DNA from 3 places in the Streptomyces sp. NPDC001231 genome. Region 1 is predicted to be linked to each of the others. Evidence: riboswitches for the same ligand, from Rfam matches in the RefSeq annotation. Region 1 holds a riboswitch; each other region holds the start of a gene.

Region 1 (4,379 bases):
GCCCCGGCCCCTGCCCTGACCCCGTCCCCGTCCCCGTCCCCGTCCCCGGCTGTCCGTACGCCCGCAGCCGCTCCCCCGCCTGGGCCAGTTGCTCCGGCGTCAGCAGAGCCGGTGTCAGGCCGGGGACGCTGGACGCCGCCAGCCACACACGGCACATCCACTCCAGCTGGGCCGTACGGTCGTAGGCCTGGTCGAGGGTGGTGCCGTAGGTGACGGTGCCGTGGTTGCGCAGCAGGCAGCCGGTGCGGCCGTCGAGGGCTCGCAGCATGTTCCCGGCCAGTTCCTCGGTGCCGTACGTGGCGTACGGGGCCACGCGGACGGGCCCGCCGAGCGCGCCGGCCATGTAGTGGATCAGCGGGAGCTCGGTGACGAGGGCCGAGACGGCCGTCGCGTGCACGGCGTGGGTGTGGACGACGGCGCCCGCGTCGGTGCTGCGGTAGACCGCGAGGTGCATGGGCAGTTCGCTGGTCGGCACCAGTGTGCCGAGCACCTGCCGGCCGTCCAGGCCGACGCCGGTGACGTCGTCGTCCGTGAGCCGGTCGTAGGGGACGCCGGAGGGGGTGACCAGCACGGTGTCGCCCACGCGTACGGACACGTTGCCGGAGGTGCCGACGACCAGACCGTCGGACACCGTGCGGCGGGCCGTCGCGACCAGCGCCCGCCAGGCGTGGGCCGTCTCTCCGAGTTCGGTCATGTGCCGATCCTGCCAGGACACCTCCCGCGGGCGACCGCACTCTCCCCACCGGACCACGGGACGGGAACGGACACCGCGATGACCGACTCAGTTCATCTTCCGTTCACCCAGGTTACCTACGTTCAACGCGCCAATGACGCTCGAACGATTGCCTGGGTAAATGGAAAGCTTCTCGCTGATCCTCGCGATGGTGGTGATCACCGCACTCGCGTTCGATTTCACGAACGGTTTCCACGACACCGCAAACGCGATGGCCACAACCATCTCCACCGGTGCGCTCAAGCCCAAGGTCGCGGTGGCCATGTCCGCCGTGCTGAACCTGGTGGGCGCCTTCCTGTCCGTGGAAGTCGCCAACACGATCTCCAAGGGTCTCGTCGACGAGAACGGCATCCGTCCCGAAGTCATCTTCGCCGCCCTGGTGGGCGCGATCCTCTGGAACCTGCTGACCTGGCTGGTCGGACTCCCCTCCAGCTCCTCGCACGCCCTCATGGGCGGTCTGATCGGCGCCACCATCGCCTCGGCCGGCTTCACCGCCGTGCACGGCGGTGTCCTGCTCACCAAGGTCCTCATCCCGGCGGTCGCCGCCCCGGTCGTCGCGGGTCTCGCCGCGCTGGTCTCGACCCGGCTGTCGTACGGCATCGGCAGTAAGTCGAATTCGAACGGCAAGGCGGCCGAGAAGGGCCACCGCGCCGGGCAGATCGCCTCCGCGGGCCTGGTCTCGCTGGCCCACGGCACCAACGACGCGCAGAAGACGATGGGCGTCATCACCCTCGCCCTGATCGCCGGCGGCGCCCTCGCCCCCGGCTCCAACCCTCCCACCTGGGTCATCCTCTCGGCGGGCCTGGCCATCGCGCTCGGCACCTACATCGGCGGCTGGCGCATCATCCGCACCATGGGCAAGGGCCTGACCGACCTTCAGCCGCAGCAGGGCTTCGCCGCCCAGACCAGCGCGGCCACCGCCATCCTGGCCTCCTCCCACCTCGGCTTCTCCCTCTCCACCACGCACGTCGTCTCCGGTTCGGTGATGGGCGCGGGCCTGGGCCGCAAGGGCGGCGTGGTCCGCTGGTCCACCGCGAGCCGCATGGCCGTCGCCTGGGCCCTCACACTGCCCGCCGCGGCCCTGGTCGCGGCCGGCGCGGAGGCGGTGACGCGCCTCGGCGACTGGGGCACCTGGCTCGTCGCCGCGTTCCTGGTGGCCTCCAGCGCCGCGATCTGGAAGATCTCCCGCCGCGAGGTCGTCGACCACACCAACGTCAACGAGACCGAGGAGCCGGCCGGCGTGGTCACCCAGGCCATCGCCGCCGTCACCCCGCCCCCGGCCTCCCCGGTGACCGAGGAGCTCAAGGCCACGATCCCCGCCCAGGCCTCCGCGCCCGCCGGTGATCCCGCGTCCGTGGCGACCCCGCCGGCCGCCGCCGTCTGAGCCCGCGCCACAGGTAGAAGGAAGAGAAGCACCATGAAGATCGACTGGGTGGCCCTCGGCTCCGTCTTCGGCGTCAGCCTCGGCGTCACGGTGGGCCTCGTGGCCCTGTTCACCCTCGGCATCGCCGGTCTCTCCCGCCGCGAGCGGGCCGTCGCCGAGGGCCACGGCGGCGGGGCCCTCGCGGTCACCGGCGCCTACGCCTGCTTCGCCGCGTGCGCCGCCGCCGTGGCCTACGGGATCTACCTGATCGTGGCCTGACCCGGCCGGGACCCGGGCAACCGGGTCCGGGTCCCGCCCCTCACGTCACCCGCTCTTCCCGGACCGTCCCCACGGCGGCCCGGGAAGGGCGGGTCTTCTGGTTCCCGGCGCCCGCGGTGTGTGCCTCATCTCAGTACCCCTGCGCAGGTCAACGGCAGGTTGACGGGTGTTCGCGGTGCGTGGTGGACTGCCGGAGCCAAGTACGGCGGCAGGAGAGGAAGTCCGGTGCGAATCCGGCGCGGTCCCGCCACTGTGACCGGGGAAGAACTTCCCCGGGAGCCAGGAACTCTCGCCGCCGGTCTCGTCGAACCAGGGCGTGGACACCCTGAGTGAGGACACATATCGCCATGCGCGGCTGCCGACCGAGGTTCACCACCGTCTGTCCGACCGACCGCACGACCGGCTGACCCGATGGGTGCCGATCGCGACTTCGCGTACGGCGCCGCCGCCGGCCTCCTCGGTGACCTGCTCCTCGGCGATCCACGCCGCGGGCACCCCGTCGCCGTGTTCGGACGGGCCGCGGGTGCCGTGGAACGCGCGCTGTGGCGGGACCACCGCGGCTGGGGCGCCCTGCACACCGCCGTGTGCGTGGGCGGTGTCCTGGGCTCGGCCGCGCTGGCCGCGTCCGTCGCGCGTTCCTCCCGTACCGCCTCCGTCGCGCTGACCGCCGCCGCCACCTGGGCCGTCGTCGGCGGGACCTCCCTCGCCCGTGAGGCGCGGGAGATCGGGCGCGCGCTGGACGCCGGGGACGTCGAGGGCGCCCGGGCGCGGCTGCCGCATCTGTGTGGGCGCGATCCGCGGGCGCTGGGCGCCGACGGGATCGCCCGGGCCGTCGTCGAGTCCGTCGCCGAGAACACCTCCGACGCGGTGGTGGGCGCGCTGGTGTGGGGCGCCGCCGCCGGTGTGCCGGGCCTCCTCGGCTTCCGTGCGGTCAACACCCTGGACGCCATGGTCGGGCACAAGTCCCCCCGGTACCGCCGCTACGGCTGGGCCTCGGCCCGGCTCGACGACCTCGCCGGATGGCCGGGGGCGCGGCTCACCGCCGCCCTGGCGGCCGTCGCGGGCGACGACCCGCGCGGTGCCGTACGGGCCTGGCGCGCCGACGCCGGCCGGCACCCGAGCCCCAACGCCGGTCCGGTGGAAGCCGCGTTCGCGGGGGCGCTCGGGGTACGGCTGGGCGGCACGCTCTCGTACGCCGGGCGCGTGGAGCACCGCCCGGTGCTCAACAACGCCGGACGTGCCGTCCATCCGGGTGACATCGAGCGCGCGGTACGGCTCTCCCGCCGCGTGGGCTGGCTCGCGCTCGGCGTGTGCGCGGGCGTACGGCTGCTGAAGAGAGGACGGACGTCATGAGTGGCGGTCTGCTCGTCGCCGGCACCACCTCCGACGCCGGGAAGAGCGTCGTCACCGCCGGGATCTGCCGGTGGCTGGTGCGCCAGGGTGTGAAGGTCGCTCCCTTCAAGGCGCAGAACATGTCCCTCAACTCGTTCGTCACCCGGGAGGGCGCCGAGATCGGGCGGGCGCAGGCCATGCAGGCCCAGGCGTGCCGGGTCGAGCCGACCGCGCTGATGAACCCGGTGCTGCTCAAGCCGGGCGGCGAGCAGAGCAGCCAGGTCGTGCTGCTGGGCAGGCCGGTGGGCGAGTTGAGCGCGCGCGGCTACCACGGCGGGCGGCAGCAGAAGCTCCTCGGCACCGTGCTGGACTGCCTCGCCGAGTTGCGCGGCACGTACGACGCGGTGATCTGCGAGGGTGCGGGCAGCCCGGCGGAGATCAACCTGCGCCGGACCGACATCGTCAACATGGGGATCGCGCGCGGCGCGCGGCTGCCCGTGCTCGTCGTCGGCGACATCGACCGCGGCGGCGTCTTCGCCTCCTTCTTCGGCACGCTCGCACTGCTGTCGCCGCAGGACCAGGAACTCGTCGCCGGGTTCCTCGTCAACAAGTTCCGCGGGGACGTCTCGCTGCTCGAACCCGGGCTCGACATGCTGCACGGGCTCACCGGCC
Region 2 (4,379 bases), on a different contig from region 1:
TGCGGGATCTCCCACGCCGTGCGGTACAGCGTCCGCACGTCCTCGGGGATCCAGGCGAAGTCCTGCACCGAGCCGTTCGCCTCGCGCAGCGCCTCGCGGGTGCGGGCGTCCCAGACGCCGAGCGCCTTCAGATCGTTCACCAGGTACGAGTTGACCTGCAAGAACTCCCCGGAGAGCGTCTCACGCTTGAAGAGGTTGGAGACCTGCGGCTCGATGCACTCGTACACGCCCGCGATCGAGGCGATGGTGGCGGTCGGGGCGATGGCGAGCAGCAGCGAGTTGCGCATGCCGACGGCGGCGATCCGCTCGCGCAGGGCCGCCCAGCGCTCCGGCCAGGTCACCTCGACGTCGTAGTGGTCGGGGTGCAGCACCCCCTGGGCCGTACGGGTCTTCTCCCAGGCGGGCAGCGGGCCGTCACGCTCGGCGAGGTCGGCGGACGCCTCGTACGCGGCGAGCATGATCCGCTCGGCGATACGGGTGGACAGGGCCTTCGCCTCCAGGGAGTCGAAGGGCAGCCGCAGCTTGAAGAAGACGTCCTGAAGACCCATGGCGCCCAGGCCCACCGGCCGCCAGCGGGCGTTGGAGCGGCCCGCCTGCTCGGTCGGGTAGAAGTTGATGTCCACCACGCGGTCGAGGAAGGTGACGGCGGTGCGGACGGTCTCGTCCAGCCGCTCCCAGTCGATGTCACCGCCGGCCACGAACGCGCCGAGGTTGACCGAACCCAGGTTGCACACCGCCGTCTCGCCGTCGTCGGTGACCTCCAGGATCTCCGTGCAGAGGTTGGAGGAGTGGACGACGTGGCCCGGCTGCGCGGTCTGGTTGGCGGTGCGGTTGGCGGCGTCCTTGAAGGTCATCCAGCCGTTGCCGGTCTGCGCGAGGGTGCGCATCATGCGGCCGTACAGGTCGCGGGCCGGCATGGTCTTCCTGGCCAGGCCACGCGCCTCCGCGGCGCGGTACGCGGCGTCGAACTCCTCGCCCCACAGGTCGGTCAGCTCCGGCACGTCCGCGGGGGAGAACAGCGACCACTGCCCGTCGGCGTTCACACGGCGCATGAACTCGTCCGGAACCCAGTGCGCGAGGTTGAGGTTGTGCGTCCGGCGGGCGTCCTCACCGGTGTTGTCGCGCAGCTCCAGGAACTCCTCGATGTCCGAGTGCCAGGTCTCCAGGTAGACCGCGGCGGCACCCTTGCGCCGGCCGCCCTGGTTCACGGCGGCCACCGAGGCGTCCAGGGTCTTCAGGAACGGCACGATGCCGTTGGAGTGCCCGTTGGTGCCGCGGATCAGCGAACCGCGGGAGCGGATGCGGGAGTAGGCGATGCCGATGCCGCCGGCGTGCTTGGACAGCCTGGCGACCTGGAGGTAGCGCTCGTAGATCGAGTCCAGCTCGTCCCTGGGGGAGTCGAGCAGGTAGCAGGACGACATCTGGGGGTGGCGCGTACCGGAGTTGAAGAGCGTGGGGGAGGAGGGCAGGTAGTCGAGGCGGCTCATCAGCCCGTAGAGCGCCTCGACCTCGTCGACCGACCGCGCGGTGTCGTCCTGCGCGAGACCCGCCGCGACCCGCAGCATGAAGTGCTGCGGCGTCTCGATCACCTTGCGGGTGATCGGGTGCCGCAGCAGGTACCGGCTGTGCAGGGTGCGCAGGCCGAAGTAGCCGAAGCGGTCGTCGGCGGCCGGGTCGATCAGCGCGTCGAGGCGGTCGGCGTACCGGCGCGCGAACTCGGCGGTCCGGTCGGCGAGAAGGCCCTCGCGGTGGCTGACGGCGACGGAGTCGGTGAAGGACACGACGCCCTGGGAGGCGGCCTCGGCGCGGATGGCGAGGGTCAGCAGCCTGGCCGCGAGCCGGGAGTAGGCGGGGTCCTCGGAGATGAGCCCGGCGGCCGCCTCCGTGGCCAGCTCGCGCAACTCGGCCTCGTCGGCCCGCGCCGACCGGCCGCGCAGCGCGGCGGCGGCGACCCGGCCGGGGTCGGCGTCGGGGAGGTCGGCGGTCAGCTCGGTCAGGGTCCGCAGCAGTACGGCACCTGGACCGTCGGTTTCCGGAGCTGTGGCTGAAACCGGGTCTGCTGGCGCGATGGTCACGTGGAGCTCTCCCTCGCTCGGCACGGGGCCTCGCCGAGGGCAGGGGGCAGCACACGAGCGCACGCGGCGCCGCGTCCACCGGCCCATTCCACGAAGCCCGGACGTCAGGGCACCCGGACCGGACGGCCGGGCGCACTGTCGGCAGGTCCTCGGACTGACGCTCGTGGCGGCCCATGGGGGCATACGCGCACGAGTACACCGTTGCGGGACAGTTCCGGATTCGCACCGGATTCCCCTGCGGCGACAGTGAGCACGAGCATACATCTTGTGCTGAGTGAGTCGGGCACCCCCATATGTTGTGCCGTGTCGCTTCAGGAACGTGTCAGAATGTCAACTCGTAGGTGAGCAGCATGATGTCGTCCAGGTGCGGGAGGGGGTTCCAGTCCCGGCCCGGCGTGCGGACGAAGCCCAGGCGCTCGTAGATGCGGTGGGCGGTGTGCATGGCGCTCTGGGTGGACAGCACCACGCGGACACAGCCCTCCACGGCCCGTGCCCGGTCCAGACAGGCCCGTACGAGGGCCTCGCCGACGCCTCGGCCTCGCGCCGTGTGCGCGACCGCGAGCATCCGTATCTCGGTCTCCCCGGGACCGGCTAGGTCGGCCATGGGGCCCGTGCCGGGGACGAAGGTCACGCCGCCGAGCACCTTCCCGTCCGCCACCGCCACCAGTACCTCGGCCGCGGCCGCCCGCTTGGCCACGTCCCGCAGCTCGCCGAGATACTCGTCGCTCTCACCGAAGTCGAGGAGCCCGTCCCGGAGGTAGGCCTGGGCGGTGATCTCACCGAGGGTGCCGTACTCGCCGGGTTCCACCGGCCGGATCACGATGTCCATGCGCCAGAGTGTGCCGCACGGGCACGGCGGCGGGCCGCCGGATTTCTCCGGCGGCCCGTGGGGTGCCCCTCCCGGTTGTCAGCGCGGGGCCGCCGCCGTGGCCGGCGGGAGTTCCACCTCGACGTCCGGGTCGCCGGCGTCCGCCGTGTAGTCATCCGGCCGGGTCTCGTCCACGCCCTCAGGCGCCTTGACCGCCCTCAGCACGAAGGTCAGGACCACCGCGACGGCCGCGTTGAGCACGAACGCCGTCAGACCGATGTAGCCGATCTCGCCGATGCCCGGGATCTCCTTCGCCGAGCCGCCGAAGTGCTTCTGCGTCGGCGAGGCGACCCCGTAGGCGGCGACCGTGCCGTAGACCATGCCGACCGCCCAGCCCGCCAGCAGCGCCCAGCGGTGGAACCAGCGGGTGAACAGGCCGCCGACCAGGGCCGGGAAGGTCTGCAGGATCCAGATGCCGCCGAGCAGCTGGAAGTTGATGGCGACCGTCTTGTCCATGGTCAGGACGAAGACCAGCGCGCCCACCTTCACCAGCAGCGACACGATCTTGGATACCCGGGTCTCCTCCTTCGGCGTCGCGTGCGGGCGGAGGAAGTCCTTGTAGATGTTGCGGGTGAACAGGTTCGCGGCGGCGATCGACATGATGGCCGCCGGTACCAGCGCGCCGATGGCGATCGCCGCGAACGCCACCCCCGCGAACCAGTCCGGGAACATGTTCTCGAACAGCTGCGGAATGGCCAGCTGGCCGTTCTTCACCTGCACGCCCGCCGCGATCGCCATGAAGCCCAGCAGGGCGAGCAGGCCCAGCATCAGCGAGTACAGCGGCAGGATCGTGGTGTTGCGGCGGATCACCTCGCGGCTGCGCGAGGACAGCGTCGCGGTGATCGAGTGCGGGTACATGAACAGCGCGAGCGCGGAGCCCAGGGCCAGTGTGGCGTACGTCCACTGGCCGGCCGCCGCCGGCACCAGACCGCCCGTCCCCGACTCGCTGAACTTCTGGTCCGCCTTGGCGAACACCTCGCCGAAGCCGCCCAGCTTGATCGGGATGTAGATGATGGCCACCGCGATCACGATGTAGATCAGGGTGTCCTTCACGAACGCGATCAGCGCGGGCGCGCGCAGCCCCGACGAGTAGGTGTACGCCGCCAGCACACCGAAGGCGATCAGCAGCGGCAGGTCCTTCACGAACCAGTGGGTGCTGTCGCCGCCCCCGACGCCCATCACGTCCAGCACGGCCTGGATGCCGACCAGCTGGAGCGCGATGTACGGCATGGTCGCGAGGATGCCGGTGAGCGCCACCGCCAGCGACAGGCTCTTGGAGCCGAACCGGCCGCGGACGAAGTCCGAGGTGGTCACGTATCCGTGCCGGTGGGACACCGACCACAGCCGCGGCAGGAACGTGAAGATCAGCGGGTAGACCAGGATCGTGTACGGCACCGCGAAGAAGCCGGCCGCGCCCGTGGCGTAGACGGCGGCCG
Region 3 (4,379 bases), on a different contig from region 1:
CCCGTGGCCATGGCCTCGGCCGCCGGCAGGGAGAAGCCCTCGTACAGCGACGGCACGCACGCGACCTCGGCCGAGCGGACCAGGCCGACCAGTTCGGCGTCCGAGATCCCCTTGACGAACTCGACGGCGCCTTCGAGGCCGTAGCGTTCGACCGCCAGCGCGACCGGGCCCTGCTCGGGTCGCTTGCCGACGACGACGAGGTGCGCGGCGGGGTGCTCGGCGCGCACCTTCGCCAGCGCCTCGACGAGGAACACCAGCCCCTTGAGCGGCACGTCCGCGCTGGAGGTGGTCACGATCCGGCCGGGCACCTGCCGCACGGCCGGATCGGGTGAGAACAGGTCGGTGTCGGCGCCGATGTGCACGACGTGGACGCGGTCCTCGCGCACGCCGAGGTGGTCGACGATCTCCTGGCGGGAGGTGCCGGAGACGGTGAGCACGGAGGGCAGCCGGCGCGCGACGCGCTTCTGCATACGGGTGAAGGCGTACCAGCGCCGTACGGACCAGCGCCGCTGCCATCCCTCGGCGGCGTCCAGCTCCAACTTCCGGTCCACGGTGATGGGGTGGTGGATGGTGGTGACCAGCGGCGCGCCGACGTCCCCCAGCAGCCCGTATCCCAGGGTCTGGTTGTCGTGGACGATGTCGAACTCCCCGCGCCGGGCGCGCAGATGGCGGCGGGCGCGCAGCGAGAAGGTCAGCGGCTCGGGGAAGCCGCCGGCCCACATGGTGGCGACCTCCAGCGCGTCGATCCAGTCGCGGTACTCGTCGCGCTTCGGGGTGCGGAAGGGGTCCGGCTGCCGGTAGAGGTCCAGGCTCGGCAGCTCGGTCAGGCGCAGCCGGCCGTCGGGGCCGTCGCCGGCGATCTCACCAAGGGTGTCGAGGGTGTCGAGAACGGGGTAGGGCTGGGCGGCGATCACCTCGACCCGGTGACCGAGGCGGGCCAGTTCGCGCGAGAGGTGGCGTACGTAGACGCCCTGGCCGCCGCAGAACGGGTTTCCCTTGTAGGTGAGGAGCGCTATGCCGAGCGGTCGCTCGCCGTCCACTGCCAGGTCCGCCGGGGACCCCGCCTGACTGGGCTCAGCGGTCACTCCGGCCCCCCTTCTGGCTGCACTGTCCCGCGAGATTACGTCGGGACGCTAATCTAGAACAAGTTTCAGACTTGATCGTTCAGGAGGCTCCGAATCTACCGGCAGGTAGCCACGCTGTGAGCAGCGGATCGGGTGATTCGCACCACGGCCCGCGCCACCGCCCGCGGTCCGGTCCCCCTGCCGGCCCCTGCCTCACCGACTGTCACGGAACGGGATCCATGCCTGCGCGAGCCAGTACCTCCCGGTCGGCCTCACCGCCCCTCACCGAGCGGCAGGAGGCCCGTCGCCGCCGCATCCTGCGCGCGAGCGCGCAACTGGCCGCCCGGGGCGGCTTCGACGCCGTGCAGATGCGGGAGGTCGCGGAGTCCTCGCAGGTGGCCCTGGGCACGCTCTACCGGTACTTCCCGTCCAAGGTCCACCTGCTCGTCGCCACGATGCAGGACCAGCTGGAGCGCCTGCACGGCACGCTGCGCAAGAACCCGCCGGCCGGCGAGAGCGCCGCCGAGCGGGTGGCGGAGACCCTGATGCGCGCCTTCGGCGCCCTCCAGCGCGACCCCCACCTCGCGGACGCGATGGTCCGCGCGCTGACCTTCGCGGACCGCAGCGTGAGCCCGGAGGTCGACCAGGTCTCCCGCCAGACCACCGCGATCATCCTGGACGCCATGGGCCTGGAGGAGCCCACCGCCGAGCAGCTCTCCGCGGTCCGCGTGATCGAGCACACCTGGCTCTCGGCCCTGATCACCTGGCTCTCGGGCCGCGCCTCCCTCGCCCAGGCGAAGGCCGACATAGGGACGGCATGCCGTCTGATCGACCTGACCACGCCCGCCGTGGCGCACGAATAGGACCTACGAGACGGGTTCCCTTCGCCGGTATTACCCGGATCAGGTAATGGGGGTCGCCTTCGGGTCCGACTGCTACCTTCCGGCCTCTCAGCCCGACCGTCGACGTCGGCCTCAGCGGATGCCGTAGCGTCTCGCCAAAGTCGGCTACTCCGGTTGAACTCCCTCACTCGCCTCGTAGGCCACTTACAGAATAAATCCTCCCGCACCGGATGGAACCCCCCAATCCGAAGATTTTTTCAGTTTCTCCCGCGCCGGACGAGACGGGCATCGGCCACCCCTCGGGGCCTTTCCGGTAGGCCGGTAGAGTGACCGGGTCGTCATCACACCCGTTCGGGGGGAAGCCGGTGGAAATCCGGCGCTGACCCGCAGCCGTGAGCCGTCCCGCGAGGGCGGCGAGCCGGAATGCCCGGGACGGGACGTGACCGGCTCATGCGTGTCGGCAGTCCGCCGGCGCATCGCACCGTCGAGGTATACGGAGCCGAGCCGCCGGGGTGTCCCGTGCTGTCCGGCTCCCCGCAGGGAGAGGCACCCGCCGATCATGAACTTCCGCCGCAGCGCCGCGGCCCTGGCCGCCGCCGTCGCCGTGATCGGCAGCGCGGCCCCCGCCGTCGCAGACACGTCCGCCGGCCCGTCCCCGTCGTCGCCGGCTCTTCCGGCGGGGCTCTACGGCACGACCGACCCCCAGTACGACGGCGTCTGGCGCCAGTCCCTGGCGCTGCTCGCGCAGCACACCGTGGATGTGCGGCCCGCCGCCAAGGCCGTGGACTGGCTGACCGGACAGCAGTGCGCCGACGGCTCCTTCGCGGCCTTCCGCGCCGAGCCGGGCAAGGCCTGCGACGCCAAGCTGATGGTCGACACCAACAGCACCGCCGCCGCCGTGCAGGCCCTCGCCGCGCTCGGCGGCCACGACACGGTCACCGGCAAGGCGGTGTCCTGGCTGAAGTCCGTGCAGAACAAGGACGGCGGCTGGGGGTACACGCCCGGCGGGCCCAGCGACACCAACTCGACCTCGGTCGTGATCGGCGCGCTCGCCGCCGTCGGGCAGAAGCCGGAGAGCGTCGTCAAGGACGGCAAGTCCCCCTACGACGCCCTGCTCACCTTCGCCCTGCCGTGCTCCGGCGACGGGGCGGGCTCCTTCGCCTACCAGCCGGACAAGAAGGGCAAGCTCGCCGCCAACGCGGACGCCACGGCGGCCGCCGTCGTCGCCGCGCTCGGGCAGGGCATGGCCCCCAAGGGCAACGCCAAGGGCGCCGAGGCCCGCTGCGAGGACTCGGGCAAGCCCAGCCCCGACCGGGCCGCGGCCAACGGCGCCTCGTACCTCACGCAGGCCGTCGCCAAGGACGGTCACCTCACCTCCTCCCTCCCCGGTGCCACCGACCAGCCCGACTTCGGCAACACCGCCGACACGGTCGTCGCCCTGGCCGCGCAGAGCGGGCCCGCGCAGGCGCAGAAGCCGCTGAAGTGGCTGGAGAAGAACTCCGAGGCGTGGGCCAAGCAGAGCGGACCCGCCGCCTACGCCCAGCTCGTCTTCGCCGCGTACGCGGCCGACGCCGACCCGCATGACTTCGGCGGTGTCGACCTGGTCGAGCGGCTCAACGCGACCGGGCCCGCCCCCGAGTCCGTCGGCAAGGAGGGTGCCGGGGACATCGCTAAGGACAACTCCACTTACGGAGTCTGGTGGACCGTCGGCGTCTTCCTCGTCGCGGGCATCGGCATCGGGTTCCTGCTGAGCGGCCGGAAGAAGCAGGGGCAGCCGTGACACGCGGCCTCCGGGCGCTCGGCGCACCGCTGCTCGCCGCCGCGCTCCTGCTGGTGGCCGGTGCCGGTCAGGCGCAGGCCACCGGCTACCGGTACTGGTCCTTCTGGGACCGCGACGGCGGGAAGTGGACGTACGCCACCGAGGGCCCGTCGACCGCTCGTCCGTCCGACGGCGACGTCCAGGGCTTCCGCTTCTCGGTGAGCGAGGACTCCCAGGACGCGAGCAAGCCGCGCGGGACGGCCGACTTCGAGGCCATCTGCGTCAAGACGCCCGCCGAGAAGGGCAGCAAGCGGGTGGCGCTCGTCCTCGACTTCGGCGTCCAGGCGGACGCCCCGGCCGGCGAGACCCCGCCGGCGCCGCGCACGGTGTGCGCCCGGGTGCCGTCCGACGCGACCACGGCGGAGGCCCTGGCGGCCGTCGCGAAACCGCTGCGGTACGACGCCAACGCCCTGCTGTGCGCCATCTCCGGCTATCCGCAGAAGGGCTGCGGCGAGCAGGTGACGGCGGGCGGGAGCGAGCAGCCGGCCGCGGACGAGCCGCGCGAGGAGGGCCCCTCGGTGGGTCTCCTCGCCGGAGGTGCCGTGGTGGTCGTACTGGGCGCGGCGGCGGTCTGGCAGGCGCGGCGGCGCAGGGATGCCTGACGCCGTGCGGGACCGCGGGCGGGCGGGCCGCTCCGGCGGCGCACCCGCCCGC

The links. Region 1 has a riboswitch for cobalamin ahead of ACFY3J_RS04145 (cobalamin biosynthesis protein). Riboswitches for the same ligand answer to the same signal wherever they lie in the genome.
Region 2: it holds a riboswitch for cobalamin, as region 1 does, so the genes downstream of both, ACFY3J_RS33485 (ribonucleoside-diphosphate reductase subunit alpha) here and ACFY3J_RS04145 (cobalamin biosynthesis protein) in region 1, are expected to answer to the same signal.
Region 3: it holds a riboswitch for cobalamin, as region 1 does, so the genes downstream of both, ACFY3J_RS00310 (prenyltransferase/squalene oxidase repeat-containing protein) here and ACFY3J_RS04145 (cobalamin biosynthesis protein) in region 1, are expected to answer to the same signal.

What each region holds. Positions count from the first base shown of each region.
Region 1 is NZ_JBIAXS010000002.1:306,461-310,839, reverse strand. It holds gene ACFY3J_RS04160 (class II aldolase/adducin family protein) at 1-694, opposite strand, end outside; gene ACFY3J_RS04155 (inorganic phosphate transporter) at 855-2,117, shown strand; gene ACFY3J_RS04150 (hypothetical protein) at 2,151-2,375, shown strand; cobalamin riboswitch at 2,550-2,687, shown strand; gene ACFY3J_RS04145 (cobalamin biosynthesis protein) at 2,787-3,728, shown strand; gene ACFY3J_RS04140 (cobyric acid synthase) at 3,725-4,379, shown strand, end outside.
Region 2 is NZ_JBIAXS010000038.1:16,147-20,525, reverse strand. It holds gene ACFY3J_RS33485 (ribonucleoside-diphosphate reductase subunit alpha) at 1-2,075, opposite strand, end outside; cobalamin riboswitch at 2,198-2,352, opposite strand; gene ACFY3J_RS33480 (GNAT family N-acetyltransferase) at 2,398-2,904, opposite strand; gene mctP (monocarboxylate uptake permease MctP) at 2,983-4,379, opposite strand, start outside.
Region 3 is NZ_JBIAXS010000001.1:58,637-63,015, forward strand. It holds gene ACFY3J_RS00300 (glycosyltransferase family 4 protein) at 1-1,085, opposite strand, end outside; gene ACFY3J_RS00305 (TetR family transcriptional regulator) at 1,304-1,927, shown strand; TPP riboswitch at 1,927-2,102, opposite strand; cobalamin riboswitch at 2,228-2,356, shown strand; gene ACFY3J_RS00310 (prenyltransferase/squalene oxidase repeat-containing protein) at 2,466-3,686, shown strand; gene ACFY3J_RS00315 (SCO2322 family protein) at 3,683-4,327, shown strand; gene ACFY3J_RS00320 (CbiQ family ECF transporter T component) at 4,320-4,379, shown strand, end outside.